DNA from 3 places in the Streptomyces sp. NPDC047869 genome. Region 3 is predicted to be linked to each of the others. Evidence: riboswitches for the same ligand, from Rfam matches in the RefSeq annotation. Region 3 holds a riboswitch; each other region holds the start of a gene.
What was found. A riboswitch is a leader RNA that binds a small molecule or an ion and turns the genes downstream of it on or off. The one in region 3 is predicted to bind cobalamin.

Region 1: it holds a riboswitch for cobalamin, as region 3 does, so the genes downstream of both, AB0924_RS01385 (HoxN/HupN/NixA family nickel/cobalt transporter) here and AB0924_RS09490 (ribonucleoside-diphosphate reductase subunit alpha) in region 3, are expected to answer to the same signal.
Region 2: it holds a riboswitch for cobalamin, as region 3 does, so the genes downstream of both, AB0924_RS18440 (CbtB-domain containing protein) here and AB0924_RS09490 (ribonucleoside-diphosphate reductase subunit alpha) in region 3, are expected to answer to the same signal.

What each region holds. Positions count from the first base shown of each region.
Region 1 is NZ_JBEYRK010000001.1:294,107-299,469, reverse strand. It holds gene AB0924_RS01390 (nucleoside hydrolase) at 346-1,332, shown strand; gene AB0924_RS01385 (HoxN/HupN/NixA family nickel/cobalt transporter) at 1,364-2,449, opposite strand; cobalamin riboswitch at 2,478-2,683, opposite strand; gene AB0924_RS01380 (LAETG motif-containing sortase-dependent surface protein) at 2,821-3,753, opposite strand; gene AB0924_RS01375 (alpha-amylase family glycosyl hydrolase) at 4,012-5,363, shown strand, end outside.
Region 2 is NZ_JBEYRK010000013.1:9,846-15,208, reverse strand. It holds gene AB0924_RS18455 (phosphodiester glycosidase family protein) at 1-851, opposite strand, end outside; gene AB0924_RS18450 (DUF779 domain-containing protein) at 928-1,287, opposite strand; gene AB0924_RS18445 (histidine phosphatase family protein) at 1,374-1,976, opposite strand; cobalamin riboswitch at 2,082-2,226, shown strand; gene AB0924_RS18440 (CbtB-domain containing protein) at 2,262-2,483, shown strand; gene AB0924_RS18435 (CbtA family protein) at 2,509-3,273, shown strand; gene AB0924_RS18430 (spore photoproduct lyase family protein) at 3,380-4,570, opposite strand; gene AB0924_RS18425 (TspO/MBR family protein) at 4,649-5,161, opposite strand; gene AB0924_RS18420 (SsgA family sporulation/cell division regulator) at 5,206-5,363, opposite strand, start outside.
Region 3 is NZ_JBEYRK010000005.1:195,294-200,656, reverse strand. It holds gene AB0924_RS09505 (GntR family transcriptional regulator) at 1-677, shown strand, start outside; gene AB0924_RS09500 (DUF3311 domain-containing protein) at 815-1,078, shown strand; gene mctP (monocarboxylate uptake permease MctP) at 1,075-2,703, shown strand; cobalamin riboswitch at 2,839-2,977, shown strand; gene AB0924_RS09490 (ribonucleoside-diphosphate reductase subunit alpha) at 3,101-5,363, shown strand, end outside.

The DNA of each region.
Region 1 (5,363 bases), on a different contig from region 3:
CGGCATCGGGCGCGTCGGCGAGCGTCCCGCGGCTGTCCGGCCGCCTCGGCACCGCCGCCTCGGCACCGCCGCCTCGGCACCCGGCTCGGCACCGGCTCGGCACCACCGCCTCGGCACCGCCGCCTCGGCACCGGTTCGGTGCGAGCGCTGTGTGAACGCGCCTCGGCTCCCAGGCCCGCCCCCGGGGCCCGTTCCCGGCTGTCCGGACGGGGCTGGACGGGGATCGCCCGGATGTCCGCCTCCGGGGTGCCCGCGATCGCCGTGCGGCCGGGAATGCCGGGCGGCCGTAGGCTGAGGGGGCCTTCGTGGCGAGTCCTCGGGCCGCGGTGGCGGAAGGAGTCCGTCGTGGCCGGGCAGTCCGGTATTCCTGTGATCATCGACTGTGACACCGGCGTCGACGACGCCCTGGCCCTGCTGTTCGCCGTACGCCACCCGGGGATCGATCTGCGGGCCGTCACCTGCGTGGCCGGGAACACGGACGTGGACGGGGTGGTCCGCAACACCCTGACGGTGCTGGAGCGGGCCGGTGCCCCCGACATCCCCGTGGCACGCGGCGCCGAGCGCCCGCTGATCGAACCCGCCCGCTCGGCCCGGCACGTGCACGGCTCGGACGGCATGGGCGACCTGGGCCTGCCCGCGCCCACCCGCACCCCGGCCGACGTGGACGCCGTGACCCTGCTCCGCCGGGAGATCCTGGCCTCCCCCCGCCCGGTCACCCTCGTGCCCACGGCCCCGCTCACCAACATCGCCCTGCTGCTGCGCACCCACCCGGAGGTGACCCGCAACATCGAGCGGATCGTGTTCATGGGCGGCGCGGTCGCGACCGGAAACGCCACGCCGGTCGCCGAGTTCAACGTCTGGCACGACCCCGAGGCGGCGGCGGTGCTGCTCACCGCCGGAGTGCCGATCACGATGTACGGACTGGACGTCTTCATGCGGGTCGTCGTGCCCGGCACCGATGTGCACCGGCTGCGCGGCAGCGCCGATCCGGGCACCCGGCTGGCCGGGGAGCTCCTCGCCCACCGGCCCACCGCGCAGGGCGGCGAGCCGGAGGCCGAGGAGGCGGGCGGACTCGGTGACGCGGGCGCGGTGTGCGCGGTCGCCGATCCGGCGGGCATCACCACCCGGCGCCTGCCGGTCGAGGTCTGCCTCGCGCCCGGTCCGGCCCGCGGCCAGACGCTCGTCGACCGCCGCCCCCGCCCCGGCGAGTCCGAGATCCACGAGGGAGCCCGCGAACAGGCCCTGGTGGACGTGGCGTTGCAGGTGGACGTGGACCGCTTCGTGAAGCTGTACCTGGAGACCGTCGGGGGGCCTCAGGGACAGACGGGGTGAGGAACCGGAAGGGCAGGCCGCGGGTCCGGGGTCAGTCGGACGTCGCCGGGACCCGTGCCGCCCAGCGTTCCTCAACCCGCGCCAGCCGCCAGTACGCCAGCGCCGCCGCCCACACCACCACGAACAGCCCGACGATGACGTAGCCGACGCTGTCCAGGTCCAGCCCGGCGATCCAGCCGGTCACGGCGTCGCCCAGGTCGAACTTCTCGTGCAGGACCCCGACCAGCTCGATGGTGCCGATGAAGAAGGCGACGGCGATGGACAGACCGGTGATCGTGAGGTTGTAGAACACCTTGCGGACCGGGTTGGAGAACGCCCACTGGTAGGCGAAGTTCATGAACGTGCCGTCGAGGGTGTCGAACAGGCTCATCCCGGCGGCGAAGAGCAGCGGCAGGCACAGCACCGCGTACCAGGGCAGTCCGGCCGCCGCGCCCGAACCGGCCATCACCATCAGCGTGACCTCGGTGGCCGTGTCGAAGCCGAGCCCGAACAGGAAGCCCAGCGGGAACATCTGCCCCGGCCGGGACACCGACCTGGTCAGCCGCCCCAGCACGCGGTTCATGAAGCCCCGCGAGTCCAGGTGCTGTTCCAGCTCCCGCTCGTCGTAGGTACCGGACCGCATCGCCCGGAACACCCTCAGGATGCCGGCCAGCGCGACCAGGTTGAGGGCGGCGATGAGGTAGAGGAAGGTGCCGGAGATCGTCGTGCCCATGAAGCCGAGCACCTGGTGGGTGCGCGAGTGCTCGTCCATGACCCGGCCGGCGAGCCGGGTGCCGCCCGCGATCAGCAGGGCCAGCAGCACCACCACGCTGGAGTGCCCCAGCGCGAACCAGAAGCCCACCGACACCGGCCGTCTGCCGTCGGCCATCAGCTTGCGGGTGGTGTTGTCGATCGCGGCGATGTGGTCGGCGTCGAAGGCGTGCCGCATGCCGAGGGTGTAGGCGGTGACGCCGAGGCCGACGCCGAAGACGTCCTGCCCGACCTTGTAGTGCCCGGGGGCGACGAGCAGGAACAGCACCCCGAAGGCGACGACGTGCAGGGCGGCGATCACCGCCAGCAGCCCCGCCGTTCTGATCGTGTCCTCGCGTCGCCATCGGAAGGCAGCGGCATCGGCCATCGGATTCACGCTCCAGCACCTCGTGGATCATCTCGTGAGCTGCCGTGGCCGGTCTCCTGGCTTACGGGGTGGTGCGTTCGCCGTCCCTGCCTTCCCAGCCGTGGACACGGCCAGTGGCCCGGCGGACGCCGGACGGGACGGGAACTCCCCGATCACAGTGGCGAGGGCCGCGTCGGCATGGACCCCTGAGGGGCCGTCACCGACTTCCCGAGCACCACGGCCCGCCCACCGTAGGCAGGTGAACGCCCGTCCGTACAGCCGCACATCGGCGCGGGTACTCAAGATCACATACGGAACGACCCCCGCCGTCTCGCAGGCCTCGCGGCTGCCGCGAGCGGCGGGGGTCGTGGTGTGCGTGAGGAGGCGGGCGGTCAGCCCTGGGCGCCCCGCCTGCGGCGCGCGAGGACCACGAACGCGGCGCCGCCCGCGACCAGCACGGCGGCTCCGCCCGCGATCAGGCCCGAGTTGCCGCCGCCACCGGTCTCCGCGAGGTCGCCGCCGTCGTCACCGCCACCGTCCGGCGTGGGCGCCGAGCCGGCCCGCGACTCGGAGGCCGACGGGGCCGGCGCGGACTCCGAGGAGGCCGGGGACGGCGCCGCGGGCGACTCCGAGGCGCTCGGCGCGGGCGGTGCGGACTCCTCCGCGGGGGCGCTCGGCGACGGGGACTGCGGCTCCTCCGGGACGCTGGTGCAGTCCTTCGTGCCGCCGTTCCAGGCCGCGATCAGCTTGTCCTTGATGACCGGGTGGTCCGGGCCCTCGGGCAGGGCCCCGTGCTCGAAGCCGTCGTCCGCGCCGGACTTGCCGTCGAACCTGACCGCGCCCCGGTAGAGGTCGATCTGCGCGAAGCAGCCCGCGTCCGGTACCGAGATGTCGAGGGAGTCGGTCTCGCCCGGCTTGACGGCCACCGTGTCGAAGTCGACGAAGACCTGCTCACCGGAGGTGGCGAAGCTCGCGCCGTGGGCCAGGTAGGAGGCGAGCGAGGCGGTGCAGCCGGCGGCGTCCCCGGCGGCACGGACCTTGACGTGGACCTTGCCGTCCTCGCTCGGCCTGAGGTTCTGGTCGTCGACCTTCACCGAGTCGAAGAAGTTCACGCCGTCCAGCGAGAACTGGCAGCGGTCGGTGCCGGTCTCGGTGCCCGCGCCGGTGCCGGGCGTGTAGTGGCCGCCGGCCTTCCAGCCGTCACCGCCGTGCGTGCCGTGGGCCCAGGCGCCGGAGGCGGCGGCGATCGAGGCGGCGCAGAGGGCGATCGACGCGGCGCCCGTCCCCAGCAGGCGGCGCGCGGTGACACGTCTGGCTATGGACATGGATATCCCATCGCAGAAGCTCGAGTGAGCGAAGAAGTCAGAAGAGACACGCGGCCCATCGGTCATATGCGCCACAGTGTGAGGCCATGGTGATCGGCCCTGCTGAAACCTGTCAACCTGCGTGAATACAGGGGTCGTTCATGGGGCCGTCACAACTCCATCACACGAGGAATGATCCACTCCTCATCGTCCGAAGGTTCCCTTTCCGGGCAATGTGGACAGTCTCTGTACTGTCGTCCTTCCCCGAAGGGAGCCCGTATGGCAGACCTCTCGTCCCGGAACCCCGACTGGTGGCGCCAGGCCGTCGTCTACCAGGTGTATCCGCGCAGCTTCGCCGACGCCGACGGCGACGGGCTCGGTGACCTCAGGGGAGTCACCCAGCGCCTGAACCACCTCGCCACGCTCGGCGTCGACGCGCTGTGGCTGAGCCCCTTCTACCCCTCGGAACTGGCCGACGGCGGCTACGACGTCGCCGACCCCCGGGACGTCGACCCCCGCCTCGGCACCCTGGACGACTTCGACGCCATGGCGGCCGAGGCGCACCGGCTCGGTCTGAAGGTCGTCGTCGACATCGTCCCCAACCACACCTCGCACCAGCACCCCTGGTTCCAGGAGGCGCTGCGGGCCGGTCCCGGCTCCGCCGCCCGGGACCGCTACGTCTTCCGGTCCGGCCGCGGCACGCACGGTGAACTTCCGCCCACCGACTGGCAGTCGGTGTTCGGCGGCAGCGCCTGGCGGCGGGCCGCGGACGGCGAGTGGTACCTGCACCTCTTCGCGCCCGAGCAGCCCGACCTGAACTGGGAGAACGAGGAGGTCCGCGCCGACTTCCGCACCACCCTGCGCTTCTGGTCCGACCGGGGCGTCGACGGCTTCCGCGTCGACGTCGCGCACGGCCTCGCCAAGGACCTCGCCGAGCCGCTGCGGGACATCGGCGGCATCGGCGCCACGGGCGAGGAGGCTCTGCTGCGCGTCGCGCCCGGCAGCCACCCGTACTGGGACCGCGACGAGGTGCACGAGATCTACCGCGACTGGCGCAAGATCTTCGACGCCTACACCCCGCCCCGCACCGCGGTCGCCGAGGCCTGGGTCCCGGACGCCCGCCGCGCCCTGTACGCCCGCCCGGACGAACTGGGCCAGGCCTTCAACTTCGAGTATCTGCAGGCCTCCTGGGACGCGGACGAGCTGCGCGAGGTCATCACCGGCTCGCTCGCCACCGCCCGCACCGTCGGGGCCTCGGCCACCTGGGTGCTCTCCAACCACGACGTCGTACGGCACGCGTCCCGCCTGCTGCTGCCGCCCGGCACCGACGAGAACGCCTGGCTGCTGTCCGGCGGCAGGGCCCCGGCCGTCGACCCGGCGGCCGGTCTGCGCCGGGCCCGGGCCGCGACCCTGCTGATGCTGGCGCTGCCCGGCTCCGCTTACGTCTACCAGGGCGAGGAACTCGGCCTGCCCGAGGTCGCCGACCTGCCCACCCAGGTGCTGCGGGACCCGATCTGGGAGCAGACCGGCCATGTCCGCAAGGGCCGCGACGGCTGCCGGGTGCCGCTGCCGTGGACCTCGGACGGGCCCTCGTACGGGTTCGGGCCGGGGGCCGCCTGGCTGCCGCAGCC
Region 2 (5,363 bases), on a different contig from region 3:
GTCACCGCGTCGCCCGGGGCCAGCTCGCGCAGCTCCCGCGCCCCCTGTTCGCGGCCCACCAGGACGGTGGTGCCCGAGGGGATCGGACCGCCGCCCGGGGTGCCGGCGGCGCCGACCACCCGGCCGTGGCGCACCTTCACCTCGTAGGTGTCCGTCCCGCAGCCCGCCGCCCGGTCGGTGTCCGTGCCGCAGATGGCGCGCACCCGGGAGGCGCCGCCCCACCGGGAGGTGAAGGCGCCCACGGAGTTCTGCGGCAGCGCGTACTGGTTGAGGCCGCCCAGCGGGAGCTTCCCCCGCGGTGTGGTCACGGAGCCGGTGAGGGAGAGGCGGTCCATCCGCGCCCGCCGGTCGGTGCCCACGCCCAGCACCTCCCGCGTGGTGGTCCCGGGCGGCAGCGCCGGCCCGAACCGCTGGCCCTTGGGCACCGCCGCCTTGAGCGCCTGACCGCCCGCGACCGCCGGGCCCACGGTCGCACCGGTCGCCTCGACGCCCGGGTGCTGGGTCTCGGTGATGTCGAAGAAGTCGCCGTTGACACCCGCGACCGCGCCGGCCGTGTCGGCCAGCCGGGACACGGTCGCCCGGGCCGCCACCGCCCCGGGATGCAGCAGGTCCGTCCGGACGTGTGGATTGGCCAGGTCGACGGTGAGCAGATGGGCGTGGGTCCGTCCGGCCGCCGCCGTGATGTCGAACTCCCGGTACGTCACCCCGGGAGCGATCCGCCTGCCGGGTCCGCCGGCCGGCACGGCACCGGCCGGCGCCGCCCCGGCCAGGGCAGCGCCGGCCAGTACGCCGAACGCCGTGAGAACCGTGAGAACCGATCTGCCCGCCGCCGTCCGCCCGTCCCGATTCATCGCGCCCCCTGATGCCTCGTCAACTGCCGTCAGTGCTCAGGGGAAGTGCACCAGACGACGGTGACGTGCGGGGCGGCTAGGCGTCGACTACGCGAGAACGGGTGAGAAAACGCACCCCCTCGGGTGCCTCCAGCGAGAAACCGCTCCCTCGTCCGGGTACGACGTCCACGATCAGCCGGGTGTGGCTCCAGGCCTCGTACTGGCTCCGCGACATCCAGAAGGTCACGGGCTCCTCGACGCCGTCCACCGCCAGCTCGGCCAGCATCACGTCCGAACCGCCGGTGCGGAACTCGCCGTCCGGGTAGCACATGGGCGCGCTGCCGTCGCAGCAGCCGCCGGACTGATGGAACATCAGCGGTCCGTGCTCCGCCCGCAGCCGGCGTACCAACTCCGCGGCCTGTGGGGTGAGTTCGACGCGGGGCAGTTCCTCTTGCATGGTCACCGTCCTGGAGAGCCGGGGGCGTCGGACCCGGCCCAGTCTCACGGCCGGCCGCCACGGCGTCCAGGGGGCGGTGGCGTTCCTCAGCGGTCGGGGACGCCCTCCGGTTTGCCGCTCGTCCCGCCCAGGACGGTGGCCGGCGTGAGGTTCCAGCGCCCGGCCCGGCCGGTGAACCCGGCAGCGGTCAGGGGCGGTACGTCGATCCGCCAGAAGGCGGCCTCCGGAGCGCCGAGCACCCGCACGGTCACGGCGCGCACGACCTCCGGCTCGACCACCGCCACCGTGCGGCCGGCGGACCGGGCGGCCTCCTCCAGCCAGCCCCCGACCCGGGCGCACAGCAGGCGCACCGACTCGCCGCCGTGCGGGCTCGCCGCCGGGTCGGCCAGCCACCGGGCCAGCGCCTCCGGTTCCGCGGCGCCGACCTCCTCGAGTGTCCGCCCCCGCCAGCGGCCCATGTCGAGGCCGGCCAGGGCGGGTTCGGCACGTGCGTCGAGACCCAGCGCGGCCGCCGTCTCCCGGCAGCGGGCCGTGGGGGAGACGAGGGCCTCGGCGGCCGGCCGCAGTCCGTCCGCGGCCGACCGGGCGCGCGCGGCGCCCGCCGCGTCGAGTGAGCACCCGTCGTCGAAGCGGGCCTGCCGCAGGGCCGGGTTCATCGCCGGTGAGATCAACATCACTCGGCTCGTCATGAGGTCGCCTGCATGGTCAACAACCCTTTCGGCACAGGGATTTCACAGCGTACGGCGGCCGCGGGGCGCACCGCTCCGCACCCGTGCGCCCTTGGCCGCACCGGCGCTTCGCGGTACCTTCTCGGCGATATCGACGACGGAATGCGGAAGCCGGTGGGAATCCGGCACGGTCGCGCCACTGTAAGCCCCGTTCACACCACTCCTGGTGCGGGCCGGGCAAGTCAGACCCGCCCGTCGTCCCGTGCACCACCGAGCAGGGACGCGAGTTCCCCAGGAGGTCCTGCCATGGCGCAGTCCGCCGTTCAGCCCAGCACCAACCCCACCGTCATCCCCGCCAAGCTGCCGATCGGCGCCATCGCCCCCTGGGCGGTCTTCTTCGGCGTCCTGATGCTGGTCCTGCTGTACTTCGTCGGCGCCGAACAGGGCGCGACCTCCGTGATGTCCGGCGAGAACGTGCACGAGTGGGTGCACGACGCCCGGCATCTGCTCGGCTTCCCCTGCCACTGACCGGGGCGAGGAAGCGCACGAGCTCATGAACTCGGCAACTGTCCGGAACCTGTTGGTGCGTGGCATGCTCGCGGGACTCGCCGCGGGCCTGCTCGCCCTCGTCGTCGCCTACTTCCTCGGTGAGCCGCGTGTCGACTCGGCCATCGCCTACGAAGAGGCGCACTCCCACGAACACGGCGTGGAGGCGGTCTCCCGCACGATGCAGTCGACCGCCGGCCTGTCCACCGGCGTCCTCCTCTACGGCATCGCGTTCGGCGGCATCGCCGCCCTCGCCTACTGCTTCGCGCTGGGCCGCATCGGCCGCTTCGGGCCGCGCGCGAGCGCGCTGCTCCTGGCGGCCGCCGGCCTCGTCGCCGTCTACGTCGTGCCGTTCCTGAAGTACCCGGCCAACCCGCCGTCCGTCGGCGACCCCGACACGATCGGCAAGCGCACGACGCTGTACTTCCTGATGATGGTCCTGAGCGTGCTGCTGGCGGTCGCCACGGTGATCCTCGGCAAGCGGCTCGCCCCCCGCCTGGGCAACTGGAACGCGACGGTGGCCGCGGGCGCGTTCTTCCTGCTGGCCGCCGGGCTCGCCTACGCGTTCCTGCCGGCCGTCGACGAGGTCCCCAAGGACTTCTCCCCGAGCCTGCTGTGGCAGTTCCGCCTGGCGGCACTGGCCGTCCAGGCGACCCTGTGGACCGCGTTCGGGCTGGTCTTCGGCGTCCTCGCGGAACGTGTGCTCACCGCCGAGCGCACGGCCGGTGAGCGGCAGGACGCCGGTCCGCGCGCTCCGGCCGCGCACCACTGAGGCACCCCGCGCCCCGGCGTGAGGCACCGGTCCGCTCGCGGGCCGGTGCCTCACACGTCGTCGGCGGATCCCCGGCCGACGTCGGAGGCGGTCCGCGGGGCCGGGTTCAGAAGGCGTACCGGATGCGCAGCCAGGGAGCGTGCGCCGCGACGAGCCGGCGCAGGTCGTCCAGGGCCCTCGCTTTGACCAGGTGGTCGTAGCGCACGTTCAGCGCCCCGTTCTCGGAGCGTTTGCCCTGCTGGATGCCGGGCTGCCAGAGCACGTCCTCGGCGCGCGGATGCCAGCCGAGGTTGACCTCGTGCAGTTCCCGGTTGTGGGTCAGCATGATCACCTCGGCGGCCGCCTGCCGCTTGACCCGGTCCGGGAGCACGTCGTCGAGCCGCCGGAGCAGTTCGGCCCAGGCCTCCTGCCACCCGGGGCGCAGCACCACGGGGGAGAGGTTGAAGTGCACCTCGTACCCCGCGTCAAGGAAGTCGGCCGCGGCGGCGACGCGCTCGGCCACCGGTGACGTCCGGATGTCCAGCAGCCGGGAGTCCTCGCCCGGCATGACCGAGAACCGGACGCGGGTGCGGCCCCGCGGATCGAGTGCCAGCAGATCCGGGTTCACGAACTTGGTGGCGAAGGACGCCTTGGCGGTGGGCCACTGCCGGAAGGCGTGCACGAGATCGGCGGTGTTGTCGCAGATCAGCGCGTCCACCGAGCAGTCGCCGTTCTCGCCGATGTCGTAGACCCAGGCCTGTTCGTCGCACTGGTTGGGTTCCCGCTTGGGCCCGTGCCGCGCGATGTGGCGGCCCAGGTGGCCGATGATCCGCTCGATGTTGGTGAAGACGGTGACGGGGTTGGCGTATCCCTTGCGGCGCGGCACGTAGCAGTACACGCAGGCCATCGCACAGCCGTTGGACGGGCCGGGGGCGATCCAGTCGGCGGAGCGGCCGTTGGGCCGCGTGGTGAGCGTCTTGCGTTCGCCCAGCACCAGCGTCTCGCCCTTCACCCGCACCCAGCGCCCGACGTTCCCCTCGTCGCCGTGCAGCTCGGGAACGCGCCAATGGGAGTCCACCTCGACGACACGCGCGGCAGGGTGGCGGGCGAGGATCTGGCGGCCGCGGGGCGAGGCAGCGGCGGCGGGCTCGGCGTAGATCGTCCGCACGGGAAGCAGCCGCCGGGCGGCGTCGGAGTCACGGAAGAGCGGGCCGGTGGCCGGCATCCGTCCCGGCTCGTCCCCGGAGGACGCGACGCCGGGCAGGGCGTCGAGCCCGAACAGCGCGCCGTCGTCCAGCGCGGCGGAGAAGTCCCTCATGTGTGGTTCGCCGGGTTTCTTGACTGACGTCGCATACGGCCCACTGTACGCAGGCGTGACACGCCGGTGCGGAGGCCGTCAGCGGTTGAGCCGGACGATGGAGGCGTTCAGGGCCGCCGCGAAGGCGCACCAGGCGGCGTAGGGCAGCAGGGCTCCGGCCGCGGCCCGGTCGGTGCGGGCGATCTGCCGGATGAGCTGGGCGTTGCCGATGTTCAGCAGCACATCGCCGGCGAGCGCCGCCTTCGGGGCGCGGTGGGCGAAGAACAGCCGGCTCCATGCCGCGTTCAGCGCCAGGTTCGCCCCCAGGTCGCGAACGATCCCTGCCCGCCGGCGCCGGTCCGGGGCGCGCCCGAGGGCGTGGCCCGCCGCGCAGGCGATCGACGCGTACAGCGGGGTCCACACCAGGCCGAACGCCCACGGCGGAGGCTGCCAGGACGGCCGGCGCAGCGAGGCGTACCAGGTGCTGTCCGGACCGGTCGCCGCGGCGCCCACGGCGGCGGTGACGGCCACCGCCGCCGTGGCCGCGCCGTACCGCTGCCAGGGACCGGGCCCGGGCCGCCGGGTGCCTCCGCGTTCGCTGATCACCCTCATGTCCTCACGTCTTCCCGGGCCGCGCCCGATGTCACCGGTCGGGGTCAGTCGCCGCGCAGCAGCTCCGCCAAAATGTCGTCCCACCGCAGGCGGGAGCTCTCGGTGCCCGCGGGCACCGCCTCGAACGTCTCGGCCAGCCAGCCCTCGAACGGGTCCGCCGGTACGTACAGCACGGCGGCCCCGCCCGCGCCGCGCAGCACGA
Region 3 (5,363 bases):
ACCTGCTCGACATGACAGAGACGCAGGCGCCGGGCACGCCGGTCCCGCCGGAGCGCACGCTGGCGGCCGAGTTCGACACCTCCCGCACGACCGTCCGGCAGGCCCTGCAGGAGCTCGTCGTCGAGGGCCGGCTCGAGCGCATCCAGGGCAAGGGCACCTTCGTCGCCAAGCCGAAGGTGTCCCAGGCGCTGCAACTGACCTCCTACACCGAGGACATGCGCGCCCAGGGCCTGGAGCCCACCTCGCAACTGCTGGACATCGGGTACATCACCGCCGACGACCGGCTCGCCGAGCTGCTCGACATAACGGCCGGCGGCCGGGTGCTGCGCATCGAGCGGCTGCGCATGGCCAACGCCGAGCCCATGGCCATCGAGACCACCCATCTGTCGGCCAAGCGCTTCCCCGCGCTCCGGCGTTCGCTGGTGAAGTACACGTCCCTGTACACCGCACTCGCCGAGGTCTACGACGTCCATCTCGCCGAGGCCGAGGAGACCATCGAGACCTCGCTGGCCACCCCGCGCGAGGCGGGTCTGCTCGGCACCGACGTCGGTCTGCCGATGCTGATGCTCTCCCGCCACTCCCTGGACCACGCCGGCCGGCCGGTGGAGTGGGTGCGGTCCGTCTACCGGGGTGACCGGTACAAGTTCGTCGCCCGCCTGAAGCGTCCTCAGGACTGACCGGCGCCCAGGACCTTCACGCTCCGCACGCGAAATCGATGTGCCGATATGCGGACGAGGTCTTCCGCTTCCGTGACGGCGTCACCTAGATTGCCTGCGCATTACACAGGTGATCAGCGAGGGGACGGAGCCGTGGCATGTCCGAAACGCAAGAAGTGAGACCACCGGTGGTGACACCGGTCCGGGTGGTCATCGGCCTGAGTCTCGTCGCGCCCTTCGTGGCGCTGCTGTGGGTCGGCTCGTACGCCAAGACGGATCCCGCGTTCATCGGGATCCCGTTCTTCTACTGGTACCAGATGCTGTGGGTGGTCATCTCCACCGCGCTCACGATGCTGGCGTACAAGCTGTGGCAGCGTGACCAGCGCGCCCGTGGTGCCCGGAACGGGGGTGCGGCGAAGTGAAGGACGGCGTCAACGGCGTCGCGCTCGGCGTCTTCATCTTCTTCTTCCTGGCCGTCACGGTCATGGGCTTCCTGGCCGCACGCTGGCGCAAGGCCGACAACGAGCACTCCCTGGACGAATGGGGCCTGGGCGGACGGTCGTTCGGCACCTGGATCACGTGGTTCCTGCTCGGTGGCGACCTGTACACGGCGTACACCTTCGTCGCCGTACCGGCGGCGATCTACGCGGCGGGCGCGGCCGGCTTCTTCGCGGTCCCGTACACGATCCTCGTCTACCCGCTGATCTTCACGTTCCTGCCCCGCCTGTGGTCGGTCTCGCACCGCCACGGCTACGTCACCACCTCTGACTTCGTACGCGGGCGGTTCGGCTCCAAGGGCCTGTCGCTGGCCGTGGCGGTCACCGGCATCCTCGCGACGATGCCGTACATCGCGCTCCAGCTCGTCGGCATCCAGGCGGTGCTGGACGTGATGGGCGTCGGCGGCGGCGAGAGCACCAACTGGTTCGTGAAGGACCTGCCGCTGCTGATCGCCTTCGGCGTACTGGCCGCGTACACCTACTCGTCCGGTCTGCGTGCCCCCGCCCTGATCGCGTTCGTGAAGGACACGCTGATCTACATCGTCATCGCGGTGGCGATCATCTACATCCCGATCAAGCTGGGCGGGTTCGACGACGTCTTCGCCAAGGCGGGCGACGCCTTCAGCCAGGTCAACCCGGCGACCGGCAAGCCGCGCGGCGCGCTCGCACCGCCGGAGGCGGGCCAGTGGACGTACGCCACCCTGGCGCTCGGTTCCGCGCTCGCCCTGTTCATGTACCCGCACTCGATCACCGCGACCCTGTCGTCCAAGAGCCGTGAGGTGATCCGCCGCAACACCACCCTCCTGCCGCTGTACTCGCTGATGCTGGGTCTGCTGGCCCTGCTCGGCTTCATGGCGATCGCGGCCGGGGTGAAGGTCACCAACGGCCAGCTGGCGATCCCGCAGCTGTTCGAGGACATGTTCCCCGACTGGTTCGCGGGTGTGGCCTTCGCGGCGATCGGTATCGGCGCCCTGGTGCCCGCGGCCATCATGTCCATCGCGGCGGCGAACCTGTTCACCCGCAACATCTACAAGGACTTCATCAAGCCGGACGCCACGCCGAAGGAGGAGACCCGGGTCTCCAAGATCGTGTCGCTGCTGGTGAAGGTGGGCGCGCTGGTCTTCGTCCTGACGATGGACAAGACGGTCGCCATCAACTTCCAGCTGCTGGGCGGCATCTGGATCCTGCAGACCTTCCCGGCCCTGGTCGGCGGCCTGTTCACCCGCTGGTTCCACCGCTGGGCGCTGCTCGCCGGCTGGGCGGTCGGCATGGTGTACGGCACGCTCGCCGCGTACGGGGTGGCCTCGCCGACCCAGAAGCACTTCGGCGGTTCCGCGAAGGAGATCCCGGGCATCGGGGAGATCGGCTACATCGGCCTCACCGCGTTCGTGCTCAACGTCGTGGTCACCGTGGTTCTCACCTTCGTCCTGAAGGCCGTGAAGGCCCCGGAGGGCCTCGACGAGACCCGGCCGGAGGACTACACGGCGGACGCGGGCGACCCGGGGGTCGAGGTGGAACTCCCGCCGGCCACCGCGGGCAGCGCCCACTAGCGCGAGCCGGCCACGAACCACCCCGCAGCGGGCCGCCGAGGGCACCTCCCACGGCGGCCCGCTGTCATGCGAGTTGACCCTGCGGAGCCACCACAACACGCAACAGGCACAACATGTGGGGGTGACACGACAGCCCGGCACTAGATGTATGCTCATGCTCGCTGTCGCCGCAGGGGAATCCGGTGCGAATCCGGAACTGTCCCGCAACGGTGTACTTGCGTGTTTCCGCACGCCTGTTTCAGTCCGAGGACCTGTCGGCAGCGCGCGCCCGGCCGTCCGGTCCGGGTGCTCATCGACGTCCGGGCCTCGTGGAATGGGCCGGGGACGCGACGCCGTGCGCGCTCGCGCTGACCCCTGCCCTCCGCAAGGCCCCGTGCCGAGCGAGGGAGAGCCCCACGTGACCATCGCGCCAGCCGACCCGGCTTCAGCCACCCCGGCGAGCGGAGCCCCGGTGGAGACCGACGGTCCCGGTACCGCGCTGCTGCGGACCCTGACCGAGCTGACCGCCGACCTCCCCGACGCCGACCCCGGCCGGGTCGCCGCGGCCGCGCTGCGCGGCCGGTCCGCCCGGGCCGACGAGGCGGAGTTGCGCGAGCTGGCCACGGAGGCGGCCGCCGGACTGATCTCCGAGGACCCCGCCTACTCCCGGCTGGCCGCCCGGCTGCTGACCGTCTCCATCCGCGCCGAGGCCGCCTCGCAGGGCGTCACGTCCTTCACCGGGTCCGTCGCCGTGGGCCACCGGGAGGGCCTCATCGCCGACCGCACCGCGGAGTTCGTACGGCTGCACGCCGAACGGCTCGACGCGCTGGTCGACCCGGCGGCCGACGACCGCTTCGGCTACTTCGGCCTGCGCACGCTGCACAGCCGGTACCTGCTGCGCCACCCCATCACCCGCCAGGTGATCGAGACGCCCCAGCACTTCATGCTGCGCGTCGCCGCCGGGCTGGCCGAGGACGACACCGCCCGCTCCGTGGACGAAGTCGCCGCGCTCTACGGGCTGATGAGCCGCCTCGACTACCTGCCCTCCTCCCCCACCCTCTTCAACTCCGGCACCCGGCATCCGCAGATGTCGTCCTGCTACCTCCTCGACTCCCCGCTGGACGAGCTGGACTCCATCTACGACCGCTACCACCAGGTCGCCCGCCTCTCCAAGCACGCCGGCGGCATCGGCCTGTCGTACTCCCGTGTCCGCAGCCGCGGTTCGCTGATCCGGGGCACCAACGGGCACTCCAACGGCATCGTGCCGTTCCTGAAGACGCTGGACGCCTCGGTGGCCGCGGTGAACCAGGGCGGCCGGCGCAAGGGCGCCGCCGCCGTGTACCTGGAGACCTGGCACTCCGACATCGAGGAGTTCCTGGAGCTGCGCGACAACACCGGTGAGGACGCCCGCCGTACGCACAACCTGAACCTCGCGCACTGGATCCCGGACGAGTTCATGCGCCGGGTCGACGCCGACGAGCGGTGGTCGCTGTTCTCGCCGGCGGACGTGCCGGAGCTGGTGGACCTGTGGGGCGAGGAGTTCGACGCCGCGTACCGCAGGGCGGAGGCCGCCGGGCTCGCGAAGAAGACGATGCCCGCCCGGGACCTGTACGGCCGCATGATGCGCACCCTCGCGCAGACCGGCAACGGCTGGATGACCTTCAAGGACGCCGCCAACCGCACCGCCAACCAGACGGCGACCGCCGGCCACGTCGTGCACTCCTCCAACCTGTGCACCGAGATCCTGGAGGTCACGGACGACGGCGAGACCGCGGTCTGCAACCTGGGGTCGGTCAACCTCGGCGCCTTCGTGGACACGGCGGCCGGCGGCCTCGACTGGGAGCGGCTCGACGAGACGGTCCGCACGGCCGTCACCTTCCTCGACCGCGTGGTCGACATCAACTTCTACCCGACCGAGCAGGCGGGCCGGTCGAACGCCAACTGGCGTCCGGTGGGGCTGGGCGCGATGGGCCTGCAGGACGTCTTCTTCAAGCTGCGGCTGCCCTTCGACTCCCCCGAGGCCAGGGCCCTGTCCTCCCGGATCGCCGAGCGGATCATGCTCGCCGCGTACGAGGCCTCCGCGGACCTCGCCGAGCGCAACGGCCCGCTGCCGGCCTGGCGGAAGACCCGTACCGCGCAGGGCGTCCTGCACCCCGATCACTACGGGGTCGAGTTCACCTGGCCGGAGCGCTGGGCGGCCCTGCGGGCACGGATCGCCGAGGTCGGCATGCGCAACTCGCTGCTCCTGGCCATCGCGCCCACGGCCACGATCGCGTCCATCGCGGGCGTGTACGAGTGCATCGAGCCGCAGGTGTCCAACCTGTTCAAGCGCGAGACGCTGTCCGGCGAGTTCCTTCAGGTCAACTCGTACCTGGTGAGGGAGCTGAAGGAGCTGGGCGTGTGGGACGCCCGCACCCGCGAGGCGCTGCGCGACGCCAACGGATCCGTGCAGGACTTCGCCTGGATCCCGGCGGACGTACGGGCCCTGTACCGCACGGCGTGGGAGATCCCGCAGCGCGGTCTGATCGACATGGCGGCGGCCCGGACCCCGTTCCTCGACCAGGCGCAGTCGCTGAACCTGTTCCTGGAGACGCCGACCATCGGCAAGCTCTCCTCGATGTACGCGTACGCCTGGAAGTCGGGCCTGAAGACGACGTACTACCTGCGCTCGCGCCCGGCGA